Regions from separate parts of the Terribacillus sp. JSM ZJ617 genome, predicted to be linked through region 1. Evidence: riboswitches for the same ligand, from Rfam matches in the RefSeq annotation. Region 1 holds a riboswitch; each other region holds the start of a gene.

Evidence for each region. A riboswitch is a leader RNA that binds a small molecule or an ion and turns the genes downstream of it on or off. The one in region 1 is predicted to bind thiamine pyrophosphate.
Region 2: it holds a riboswitch for thiamine pyrophosphate, as region 1 does, so the genes downstream of both, ACH6C1_RS13270 (YkoF family thiamine/hydroxymethylpyrimidine-binding protein) here and thiT (energy-coupled thiamine transporter ThiT) in region 1, are expected to answer to the same signal.
Region 3: it holds a riboswitch for thiamine pyrophosphate, as region 1 does, so the genes downstream of both, tenA (thiaminase II) here and thiT (energy-coupled thiamine transporter ThiT) in region 1, are expected to answer to the same signal.

What each region holds. Positions count from the first base shown of each region.
Region 1 covers NZ_JBISEQ010000002.1:5,778-9,991, forward strand. Annotated here, with positions in the region: gene ACH6C1_RS06255 (response regulator transcription factor) at 1-253, shown strand, start outside; gene ACH6C1_RS06260 (peptide MFS transporter) at 295-1,668, opposite strand; TPP riboswitch at 1,878-1,977, shown strand; gene thiT (energy-coupled thiamine transporter ThiT) at 2,060-2,626, shown strand; gene ACH6C1_RS06270 (YflT domain-containing protein) at 2,661-3,011, opposite strand; gene ACH6C1_RS06275 (hypothetical protein) at 3,205-3,561, shown strand; gene ACH6C1_RS06280 (class I SAM-dependent methyltransferase) at 3,700-4,194, shown strand.
Region 2 covers NZ_JBISEQ010000003.1:343,214-347,427, reverse strand. Annotated here, with positions in the region: gene ACH6C1_RS13280 (erythromycin esterase family protein) at 1-591, opposite strand, end outside; gene ACH6C1_RS13275 (magnesium transporter CorA family protein) at 682-1,626, opposite strand; TPP riboswitch at 1,797-1,901, shown strand; gene ACH6C1_RS13270 (YkoF family thiamine/hydroxymethylpyrimidine-binding protein) at 1,979-2,590, shown strand; gene ACH6C1_RS13265 (ECF transporter S component) at 2,587-3,165, shown strand; gene ACH6C1_RS13260 (ABC transporter ATP-binding protein) at 3,162-4,214, shown strand, end outside.
Region 3 covers NZ_JBISEQ010000004.1:92,420-96,633, forward strand. Annotated here, with positions in the region: gene thiM (hydroxyethylthiazole kinase) at 1-714, opposite strand, end outside; gene thiD (bifunctional hydroxymethylpyrimidine kinase/phosphomethylpyrimidine kinase) at 701-1,537, opposite strand; gene tenA (thiaminase II) at 1,530-2,228, opposite strand; TPP riboswitch at 2,344-2,444, opposite strand; gene splB (spore photoproduct lyase) at 2,505-3,533, opposite strand; gene ACH6C1_RS13985 (transcriptional regulator SplA domain-containing protein) at 3,526-3,771, opposite strand; gene ACH6C1_RS13990 (methyl-accepting chemotaxis protein) at 3,960-4,214, opposite strand, start outside.

The sequences.
Region 1 (4,214 bases):
GTATCATGGACGCGCGGTAATTAGTCCAGAGATAACTTATCAATTCGTACAAGGCATCGATAACCCATTAAGTGAACGTGAAAAGGAAATTCTCCACCTTGCTGAAAAAGGGTTCTCCACAAAGCAAATTGCAGCGGAACTATTTTTATCACCAGGAACTGTCCGGAACTATTTCTCGGAACTACTGGATAAACTTGGAGCGCAAAATCGATCCCAAGCAGTCTATATAGCGAAAGAAAAGGAATACATATAAAAAACACAGTTCCTTGGAGTGAAGGAACTGTGTTTTTTGGATTAATCACGCGCATCCAACATAGATTGCAGTTTTTTGGAGACTGCTAGCAGGATGATACCTACTACAATCGCTGCTGCACCGATTACACTGAATATCTCCACATAACCAAGTGATTCTGTCAATGCAGCAAGCTGTCCAGCGATAAGGCTGGCAATACCAGTTGCGGCCATCCAGACACCCATCAATAGAGAAGCGATTTTCACCGGTGCTACTCGACTTACCATCGATAGCCCAACGGGTGACAGACATAGTTCGCCTAACGTATGGAACAGATAAGTGAAGACGATGAATAGAATATTAGCTCTGTGAACGATATTCCCTTCGTCACTACCTGTATAAAGCACTGCTGGTACTAAAATCATAAACCCTAATCCCAATAGAATCATACCCATGGACATTTTTGTCGTTGTACGGAAATCTCCGCGTTTTGATTTACTTAATTTCAACCAGATTGCAGAAACGATTGGTGCAAGGATGACAATGAACAATGGGTTCACAGATTGGAACCAGGATACAGGTATCGTATAACCGCCAATACTTCGATCAATAAAATCTCTCGTATATAGTGTTAAGGAAGTACCAGCTTGTTCAAAGCCAGCCCAGAAGAAGATGATGAATACAGCTAGAATCAGTACTGCACCTGTCCGCTTCTTATCAGCAGCTGTCATTTTTGCAGGAACGCTTCCCGCAGCTATATTAGTACGCGCAGGTTTTGTGCCAATATCACCTAAATAACGCTTACCTAACAAGCTAAAGATCAACTGACCGATAACCATACCAATAGAAGATGCCAAGAATGCCCATTTGAAGCCAAAGTGTTCAATTCCAGCAGCATCAGTTGTGTGGAATAGATCCTCAGCAAGGAATCCTGCAATTAGAGGAGAGAAGAATGCACCGATGTTGATACCCATGTAGAAGATGGTAAATGCAGCATCTTTACGTTTATCCATCGGATGATACAACTCACCAACATGTGTTGAGATATTCGGTTTGAAAAAGCCGTTACCAATTATTAGGAACAACATACCGATATATAATCCCCACTGATTGTTGAATAGGAATATTGTGAAATCTCCGATCGCCATTGTTACGCCACCAATAGTGATAGCGGTACGTAGGCCGATATACTTGTCAGTCAAGTAACCGCCAATAATTGGCGTAAAGTATATAATTCCTGTGTACAAACCATAAATTAATGCAGCTTGCTGCGTATTCATGCCCAATCCGCCGCTAATTGCTGCAGCAGTTAAATAAAGCATTAAAACTGCACGCATACCATAGTAGCTATATCTTTCCCACATTTCGGTGAAGAAGAGAAGATACAATCCCTTTGGATGCTTCTTCCCTTGTGGGATTGTAGCTGGTGTATCCATTTTAAATCCTCCCTTTTTAAAGAACATTGTCCATTATACGTCATAGTTTTTCTCGAATTCAAACAATTTCGTTAGATGAAGTAAAAGTAATAAAATTGCTAAAATTAGCACTTGGGTAATATTTCACTTATAGGAAATATTATTAATTATTGCTAACGCTGTCATTTTTCTATATAATAGATGGACAACAGAAAACAAAACGGTACAAAAAAGCCTGCAGGGGGAGCCATTTCGGCTGAGATGGACGTATGTCCAGACCCTTCGAACCTGTGAGTTAGCACTCGCGTAGGGATGTAGCTTCTTTGATGGGGAAACAATGCACATTGGGCCATCGGAAGAATCCCACTGCAGCATTGTTTTTTTGTTGCATTCTTTATTAGGGGAGAAAAATATGCAATCAAGAAGCAGGGTTTTATTTTTAGTAGAGGTGGCGATATTCGCCGCACTTGCATTCGTATTGGATTTATTTTCATTTAAAGCATGGGCGCAGGGAGGGAGTATCTCCTTGCAGATGGTCCCAATTTTCTTAATGGCGTTTCGGTGGGGATGGAAAGGCGGACTTACAACAGGATTAGTAGTCGGACTGCTGCAATTAGTTACCGGTCCTTATATAATACATGTTGTCCAGGGTTTTATGGATTATCCTCTAGCCTTCACTTTAGTTGGGCTGGCTGCTGTCACAGCTGGATCCGCTCGTAAGGCTGCAAAAGAAAATAACCGCACAAAGCTTGTAGGAATGTTGATCATCGGAACATTGATTGGCAGTATAGGTCGATTTGCAGCACATTTTGTAGGTGGAATGGTCTTCTTCGGATCTGCAGCTGCACCAGGACAAACTGTTTGGGCTTACTCGCTCATATACAATGGCTCTTACCTGCTGCCAAGCTTTGTAGCCAGCATTATAGTTATTCTCATTCTCGTTTTGGCTCAGCCAAAACTTATCTTACCGAAAAAATAAGAAAAGGCGCTGTCTCATGACAGTGCCTTTTCATTTAGATAAGCAAGCCTTCGACGTTATCTGTTCCAGTTACAATCAAAAAGATTTTACCTTCATCAAGATCCTCTTCAAAATCCTCGGCTTCTTCTTGGGAAAAACCGATTTCTTTCAATTTTGCACGAAGTTCATCGCCTTGTTTACTGAACATGCTACCAACAGCACTTTTAGCACCCATCTCGGATAACCCAATCGTATTGGCATCCACTTTACTGGATACACGTTTTGTTCTGTCATCATCATGTGACAATACATAGATGTTATCTTTGTTTACGCCTTTTGTGCTTAAAAGTTGAATGTCTTCTTGCAGCTTTTCATCGTTCGTGTACTCTTTTAAATATGGTTTCAAGTTGAATTCTCCTTTTTTAGCTAATTTGATGTACTAAATGTCTACCCGCTGGCTAGAAAATAAAACCAACAATATTAATTACAAACAATCAATATAGTATGTCTATTATCTGAAATTCGGCTTACAGACGCTGTATGTTGTGATAAACTAAAGAGAAAATCGAAGTTTCCAGTCCTGGTGAGGAGGAAACAATATGGCAGATATCATTGATTTGGACCAGTTTAAGACTAAAAGATGCTTATGTCAGGTTGCCAAAATGAAAGGTATCGAATACGAAATATACTTGACTGTCGTTAAATATGTGGACAAGCATACAGAGAAGCTACTTCCTGAGTATGCTTTTAAAACGACAGATTCCGATCTGTATAAGATATTCAATGGGAATCGCAAACTTTTTTTGAAAAGTTATCATGACTTGCTGCGTTATTGGGAGATCCCGCTGATTGATGCAGAAAATCCTGCTAATATGGAATTTGAACGTTTTCCTAAAATAGGGGATCTATGTGCTTTTATTGACCGAAAAGTTCAAACAGATAAATATACGTGTTGAAAGGACAGCTGGATGTATCAGCTGTCCTTTTTGAATGAAGGATAGAAAATGTTAATCCGTGAGAGCATAGGGGAGATACGTTTAGCTTTGTATTGGAAGGGCAATACAGAACTAATTGATTCAAAAGGAGAGAGTCATATGGTGAATAAGACAACAGAAGTTTCCGCAGCAGAAGTGCTAGAGCTATTGGAAATTGAGGGCGGAGAAAAAGTGATAGTTTTCGGTGCTGGTAATGGTAATTTGGTTATTCCTATTGCTCATAAAACAAAGGATCGCGTTACAGCTCTTGAGAAAGATGAAAATTTATTGGAAGAGTTAGCACTTCGTGCAGAAGAAGAGACACTAACGAATATCGACCGGATGCCGAGTGGATTAGACAGGCTTCTTAATTTCCCCGACGCTTCCTTTCAACGTGGACTTGCAGCATTCGTGCTGGATAGCTTAGATGAACCAGAGCAGGCAGCGGCGGAAATGTACAGAGTGACTATTGAAAAAGGTATCATGATAGCGCTCGGCTACAGTAGAGATCACAGCGCAGATCTGCTTGCAGACAAATTGAAGAAGGCAGGGTTTGAAGTATCTAAAGGGGACTTAAATGAAGAAGTATATTATGTGAAAGCTTATAAAGCATGAGAAAACCGCCAAATGTGGCG
Region 2 (4,214 bases), on a different contig from region 1:
AACCTCATCAATACAGCCTTCAGAATATAGACCAGCAGAAACAGCATATTCCTGATTGTCTCTGTTGAATGGTTCAAAACAAGTAAATGCTTTTTTGGCAATTTCGACGTCAGGGGAATCAATCTTCGTTAAGTACGAAATCACTTCCTCCATGGATTCCCAAAGACTGTACATGTCTATTCCATAGAAGCCAACTTTCGGCTGCACGTCGTGATTTTCATTGTATGTCTTCATCCACTCAATCAAATCAAGAATTTCTTCATTCGCCCACATCCACGTCGGCCATCGATTAAAGCTGCTAAGGACCTCCCGAGCTGATTGGCTTTCTGTATCATAGCCTTTGATGTAGCGGTTTACAGCCTGACAAGCAGGCCAGTCCCCTTCTACCGCCACAAAAGCAAAACCTTTCTCCATGATCAGCTTTTTGGTTATCTCCGCACGTACGGTATAGAACTCAGATGTACCATGCGACGCTTCTCCAAGCAAAACAAATTTTGCATTGCCGGTCCTTTCAGTTACGATACTTAATTCCGCTTCACCAGTTAATGGTATTGCGTATTTTTTAATCGATTGTATTGTCTTTAAATCCATTTAAAAACCCAACTTTCACTTTGAAGTGTGTTAGGTTTAAATTGTGATTAATGTGATGAAAAAATACCTTCAGTTAATATTCTGCCACTTTTAATCGACGTATTTTTGCTTTTTCTTGGATTTCAGCATATCTCCTGTCCAGCCCTTCGCCTTCAAGAACCAGTAAACCAGAAGAGTCGAAAGTAGTATTAAGATGAGGGCTCCTGCATACCCGAACTTCCACTTCAATTCTGGCATATCATCAAAGTTCATGCCCCATAATGCGCCAAGCGCCATGACTGGTGTAAAAAGGACAGTCATAACAGTCAGTGTCTTCATAATCTCATTGCCCCTGAAAGAAGAGACGACATCTTCAAAATCAATCAATCCTCTGATTTCCTCTTCATACGCCCGAACAAGATTCTCACAGCGTTCAAAACGATAATGTGTTCGTTTAAAATAGATGTTCTCTGTATATTTCTCCCCAAATGCTTCGACTACACCAGTTTTAACCTCTATAAACGGAATCAAAAAGTTCTTCCATACTAATATCTCATGCCGATTTTCAGCAATTTTGTTAAGCAGCTTTGTATCATTATTCTCTTTTACCTGCCAAAGCAAGTCCTTCAATCTGACTTCATATTGATCGATTTTATGTAAAAATGCTGAAATGATTTCTCCCAGGAGGATCATAAATCCTTCAATCGCATTGTCCGCATGTTGCATTTTAGCGAGAATATCATCTTGGTTTGTAGTCGGCAGCAGCTTAAAATCTAGTGCAGTTGTCAGCAGCGTGGTCTCCTTTACAAAAAAGTGAAAAAGGTGCTTTTCTTCCTTCTTGTCTGCTTCCTGAACGTATATGAGCGAGCCCCAAAGAGCCAGAGAGTCCTGATTTGTCGTCTCCATCTGCAGACTATTCGTGTCGGAAGAATGTATATGTTTTACCCATGGAATATGTATGGTGTATGCGTTTAGCTCGTCTTTTTTCTCTAAATCCTTCTTCTCATCTAACTGAAGCCACTCCCATGCAGTACCTGAAAAAGCGTGCTTCTCCATGTTTTTCCCTCCATTTTTTCTTTTCTACTTCCCTTATATGTTGCGGGATAATCCTTTCTTCTCACCTCACTTTCCACTGTCACCACTCTATAAATCAGAATGTTTCAGCAAGAAATCCTTTACAAATCGAGCTATCTTTTTTACTATAGACGTATCAATTGCATAAGCTTGCGACGCACTGGGGGAGCTGGTAACGGCTGAGAGGAATCAAGTGATTCTGACCCTTAGAACTCGATCTGGATAATACCAGCGTGGGGAAGTGCAGCCAGAATTGCCCTATTTCTTTCTGTATATTCTGCGACTGCGCCCTATGGTGCCGTCGCTTTTTATATGCAAAAAAATAGGAGGAATCATGATGGAAATCCAAAATCATTGCGGGACCAGCCGGATTGCCGGTTGCAGTTTTTCGGTTTATCCAATGGCCGACAGGTTCAAAGAAATTATATTAGAGGCACTAAGAACCGTGGATACGTCGAAAGTATGGATTGAGACGGACGATGTCACTACACTAGTGCGCGGGAGAATACCGCATGTATTCGATGTCACCTCTGCTATTTTCCTGGCAGCAGCCAAAGATGGCGATCATGTTGTGTTCAATGGTACATATTCCATCGGCTGTCCTGGAGATTCTACTGGGGATGTTTATATGGCTGAGGATGAAACGAAGCTGAACCTTCCGAATGTTAAAGATATAAAGCTTGAGACAGCATCCAAATTCTCGCTTTATCCTTTAGGCGGCGGAAATTATATGGATACCATCTATACTCAGATAGAGAATATGCGCACTCGAGGGATCACTGTTTCCAAGTCACATTACTCTACTCGTCTTGATGGCAATGCTTTTGACGTCTTCGATGGTTTGGAGCATGTTTTCACTGAGACTGAGGCGTCCGGATCATCCCATACAGTTATGACGGTGACAATGTCTGCGAACAGCCCGTCTGCCAAGGGTGTAGTCAAATGAAAAGCTGGCGCATGAAAGATATCGTCGTCATGGCAGCACTCGCTGTCGTGTTCGGTATTGTTTATCTCTTATTCCTTCCGGTCAACGTCGTCATGATGGGACTTGTCGGACCAATCGGAACCGATATCATCTTCGGGGTATGGTTCCTCGTCTCCATCGTTGCAGCGTATATCATTCAAAAACCCGGAGTTGCCCTTGTATCGGAAACAATAGCAGGAGTTGTCGAAGTGCTGATCGGAAGCAGCGTCGGACCAATTGTCATCCTTTCTGCTATTGTGCAGGGACTCGGTGCTGAAGCAGCATTTGCTATCACACGCTATCGCTCTTATCATGTCCTTGTATTGATGGGTGCTGGTGTTGGAGCTGCCATCACAAGTTTCATCTGGGGTTATTTCCGCGGCGGCTTTGTGGCTCTTGACCCTTCTTACGTTGTGCTTATGCTTGTTGTCCGGATCATCAGCGGAGCTGTCATAAGTGGCTTGATCGGCAAAGCAATCAGTGAGGCGCTGGCGAAAACAGGAACATTGACTAGCTTTCCTCTTGGCAAAACTTATCGCCAGCGAAAAGCAGGATGAAACAACCCCTTCTGGAAGTAAACCAGCTTACCGTGACATTTGAGGAAGAAAGCAATCCTACCTTATCTGATTTGAGTTTTACGGTCCAGGAAGGAGACAGCATACTCCTGCTTGGACCAAGCGGATCCGGTAAGAGCACACTCACGTACTGTTTGAACGGGTTGTATCCAAAAGAACTTGATGGAAAGATGAGCGGCAGTATCTACTTCGCTGGATCCAAGATCGAGGATTTCAAAAGTGGAAAAATCAACTTAGAGGTTGGTACTGTATTTCAGGACCCCGAAACACAGTTCTGCATGCTAACCTTAGAAGACGAGATTGCTTTCGGCTTAGAAAATAAAAAAATGGCTCCTGATTTGATGAATTCAGAAATCGATCGTGTCCTTTCCCTTGTAGGTTTACAGCATCGGAGAAAAGATCAAATTCACACCCTATCCGGCGGACAGAAACAAAAGCTTGCACTGGCTGCAGTTTTGGCTCTCGAGCCTCGGATGCTTATTTTAGATGAACCGACGGCCAACCTGGATCCGGCTGCGAGCAAAGACCTTGTCGAAACAATACGTAAGTTAAAAGAACAGCAGGATATCACACTTTTTATCATAGAGCACAATATTGACTATTGGCTGCCAATTATTGACCGGACAATGCTATTGGAGCGAGATGGCTCTTTATTCTTTGACGGAGATTTGAGTGAAGCAGTCAATCTCTATGACGAGGAGCTGCAGCAGCGCGGCATTTGGCTGCCAGAAGCAGTTCTGCTTGCCAAGCAAGCACAGCTTCCAAAGCCTTGGCCGCTTACTGTTGACCTTCTCCCTCATGGTTTGCAGTTTCAGACGAAAACTTCAGAGGTTTTGCAGAAGAAAGAGCAAATCATTCAGGTGGAGAATGCTGTTTTTCGTAATAAAGAAAAGGTCTTGCTGGATATCCCTGCCCTTACTATTAAGCAAGGAGAATTCCTGGCTATTACAGGTAAAAACGGCAGCGGAAAGACACTTCTTTCCCGACAAATTACTGGATTGCTGAAGCCCACAGCCGGAGATATCGAATTT
Region 3 (4,214 bases), on a different contig from region 1:
CTGAAAGCTGCCTGGAGCGTTTACTGTCATAGCCGCTTTCTCTGCTGCAATACCATAAAAGGCAAGAGCACCGATGCAAGCTTTCAGTACGTTGTCAGCTGCTCCTGCACATGCCGCTATAACGGCACCGAGCAAGCAGCCAGACCCTGTTATTTTACTTAGCATCTCATGCCCATTAGCTACACTATACGTATGGTTCCCATCTGAAAGGATATCTATTTTACCGGTTGCAATCACAATAGCATCCAATTCCCTGGCCAGCTGCTGCACAATTCTTGGTGAAATACCATCATCGGATCCATCTACACCTTTCACTTTGACAGATGTTCCGCCTAGGACGGATATTTCACCTGCATTACCGCGAATAACAGTGACATCCACCTCCGCCAATATGCGGCGGGCCGTTTCTGTTCTGTACGCTGTGGCACCTATTCCGACGGGATCGAAAATCACTGGTATTCCGAGCCTATTCGCTTCTTTTCCGGCTAGGATCATTGCTTCCACATCCGCTGCGGCAAGTGTGCCGATATTCAATAGCAGCGCCTGTGCATGCTGGACCATCTGCGCGGCTTCTTCCTTTGCTGATGCCATCACAGGAGAAGCTCCGAGTGCGATCAAACCATTCGCCGTAAAGTTAATGACAACCTGATTGGTAATGCAGTGAATCAATGGGTTTCTCTCCCGGACTTGCTTTATCACATCAGTATACTTCATTATGCTGTTCCTCCTGAACTGGCACACCTTGCAGACGGTACCCCCAATGATTTGTCGGACCATTCCCTTTTCCAAGCTGAAGCGAATACGAAATCGCATCTGTCACAAAATCCTTACCGATCCGAACTGCTTCTTGCAGAGATTTCCCTTTAGCCAGTTCTGCGGTTATCGCTGCAGAATACGTGCATCCCGTCCCGTGCGTGTGCTTCGTCTGTATACGTTCTGCTGTGTAGGCTGTGAAGCTATTTCCGTCATAGAGCCAGTCTGACGCAGATGCTCCTTCCATATGACCGCCTTTCATCAGGACAGCTTTAGCCCCATATTCCTGGACAATCATTTTCGCTGCGGTTTTTATGCTATTTTCATCTTCGATACGAATACCCGTGAGTTCCTCTGCTTCCGGTATATTCGGTGTAATCAGGGCAGCGAGTGGAACAAGATGTTTCTTCAATGCATCTCTGGAATCCTCTCCCATGAGTGCATGTCCGCTTTTAGCATACATGACAGGATCCATAACATAGGCAGTCTTTGATTTAATCAAAACGGCAGCGACGCAGCGCATCATCTCTTCTGATGCAATCATCCCCGTTTTTACAGCAGATGGGGTGATATCAGAGAAGATTGATTCCAGCTGCTGTTCAAGAAATTCTACTGGAACATGATGCACTGCCTGTACTCCTGTCGTATTTTGGGCAACGAGGGAGGTGACAACGCTCATTCCGTATACTTCAAGCTCCTGGAAAGTTTTCAAGTCAGCCTGGATTCCAGCCCCTCCCGAAGGGTCTGTTCCTGCAATTGTCAAAGCGCTCCTTATATCAGGCATGAATGGACGCCCCTTTCAATGGGATCATCCAGTCTTGCTGTGTGGCTGCCATCTCCCAAAAATTATACTCCAGCATACAGCTCTTAAGAAAAGCTTTCCGTGCACGTTCCTTTGCAGCCGTTCCCGCTGTCTCGGCCCACTTGTCCAGTCGCTTGCTAAGTTCTGACGTCACATCCGGCATACCGTCTTCCCTGCTGGCATAAAACTGAATCCACTCCTGGAATGGATTGGATTCGTCAGGTGCCTTTGTTTCGATAATATGTGCCGCCAGCGCTTGATACGTCCATGGGCAAGGAAGCAGTGCCGCCATCAGCTCCCCTATATCTCCTTGTACGGCACTGCTCATCATGTGTGAAATATAATGGTCAGCAGCAGGCGGTGGTGTCATCCGCTGCAGATCCTCGTATTGCACACCTGCTGCCTTGCAGAAGACGTTATGCGGATGAATCTCGCTGTGCAGGACAAAATGAATTTGGGACTGATAAAATTCCATCTCTTCTCGGGTTTCGCATTTACTGACTGCCAAACCGTAAATACGGGCAAATGCTGTCAAATACTCATAGTCAGCTTTCACATAATGGATCAATGCCTCACGCGGCACATATCCATTCGCAACTCCTTCTACGAAAGGATGTGCATAGATTGCTTCGAATACCGGGTTTGCTTCTTCTCTCAATTGTGCAGAAAACATGTTTTTCTCCTCCTATTGGAGAAAGCCCCGTCGGAAGGGTGAATGGCGCCGGCCATATAAAAAAGCCGCTCCAGAAGTATGGAGCGACTCGTATAGTCAAGTGTGCAGAAAATACACGAATCCGGCTCCACTTCCCTACGCTGGTGTTAACCAGATCAGGTTCAAAGGGATAAAGATCACTCTTATCTCAGCCAAATGGCACCCCTAGTGGACTTCCTCGAAATTCAATTGTCCTCTTAACTATCACATGCACAGATGCGATTGTCAACCGATGAATCAAGTGAAATATTCAATCCTGGATTGCGGGAACATTTTATAGATTGTGCTTCCTATGACATCCTTTATTTCTTCTTGCTCCTCATTTTGGTAGACGTATTTTCCGATACCATAGCGCCCCCATTTATATTTCCGTTTGCTTTCATCCAGCTCAAGCTTCGACATCGGATAATTTTTCTCGATAACGCGCTTTGCCGGCTTCGTGAATCGATGCTGGATCAATTCGAATGTCAGATTCTTTTTGGCATGTTCAGGCAGGGCTGCTTCCAGATGCTCGAGCATTTCCGGATAGCCCTTCTGCCAGCCGTCATGCAAATAAATCGGAGCGACGATGAATCCAAGCGGATAACCGGCCTCGGCTACTTTCACCGCAGCTTCGATTCGATCCTTCAAACGGGAAGTCCCTGGCTCAAAATATTTGATCACATAATCATCATTGATGCTGAAGCGGAATCGTGTTCGTCCTTGATGGTCAGCGTCCAGCAAATGATCCACATGGGCGAATTTCGTTACAAATCGCAGTTGTCCGTGCTTGGACCGACCGAAATATTCAATTGCATGTTTCAGCGTATGCGTCAGATGGTCGATACCAACGATATCTGACGTACAGGAAGCCTCAAACCGTGTTTCTTCCGGGGCTCTTTCCTGCATGTACTGCTCTGCCGCATCAAATATTTCATCCGTATTCACATACGTACGGATATAAGGTTTGGATCCCATCGTCGTTTGCAGGTAACAATAATGGCAATGCCCCATGCAGCCTGTCGCAAATGGGATAGCGTATTCTGCTGATGGTTTCGATGTATCGAATTTCAGTGTTTTCCGAACGCCGACGACAAGCGTTGATTTGGCAGTACGGTACTTCTGGAAATCATTATCACCAGGCAGGTTCCGAACCTGATTATGGGAAGTTGTCTCGCGTATTTCTACACCCATGTCCCTGAATTTATTCCGCAGCTTCACGCCGAGCGGATACTCTAATGCCCTAGGCTCTATATACACAAGCTGCGGTACAAATGGCTTAACCATAATAGCCTCCATCGGCTAAACCAAAAGCGGATACATATGCTTCTTCCGCCTCTCCGAGATCCTGATAAACCGCCACCTCATCATTGAGCGGATAATAGGTTTCATACACAAACAGAGCCAGTTCCCCTGGCTTTTCCGGGTTATGGACGACCGCAGCCTCTTGTATATTGGCTACTCCCTGTGCATGGGGGTTGCGGATAATTACATAGACGATTTCTCCTGCTTGAAAAGCATCCATTACATTGCCTCCTTTGTACATACTGCGACTAGTATGCACAATTCGGTTACAAACAATGTAAAAAAGTGAACCCTTTTCCAGGAAGTATCCGTCTACTTCTTAGAGGAGGGTTCATATGAAATGGATGATATATGTTTTTCTATTATTAATCTTATCCTTTATTGGTTACTATCTGCTAACCAATTAACTTACACACGGAAACGAGCAATAGCGGTTTGAAGCTCCTCTGCCATAAATGCAAGAGAACTGGATGATGCCGCAATTTCCTGCATGGCAGCCAGCTGCTGTTCTGTTGCAGCTGACACACTTTCGGTCGAAGCTGCTCCTTCTTCTGCGACCTCGTTCACATCCCCAAGTGACATATTGACTGAATCTGTACCAGCAATCATACCTTCCAGAGCAACTCTCACCTCTTTGAATTCATCCACCAAACCTGCTACCGC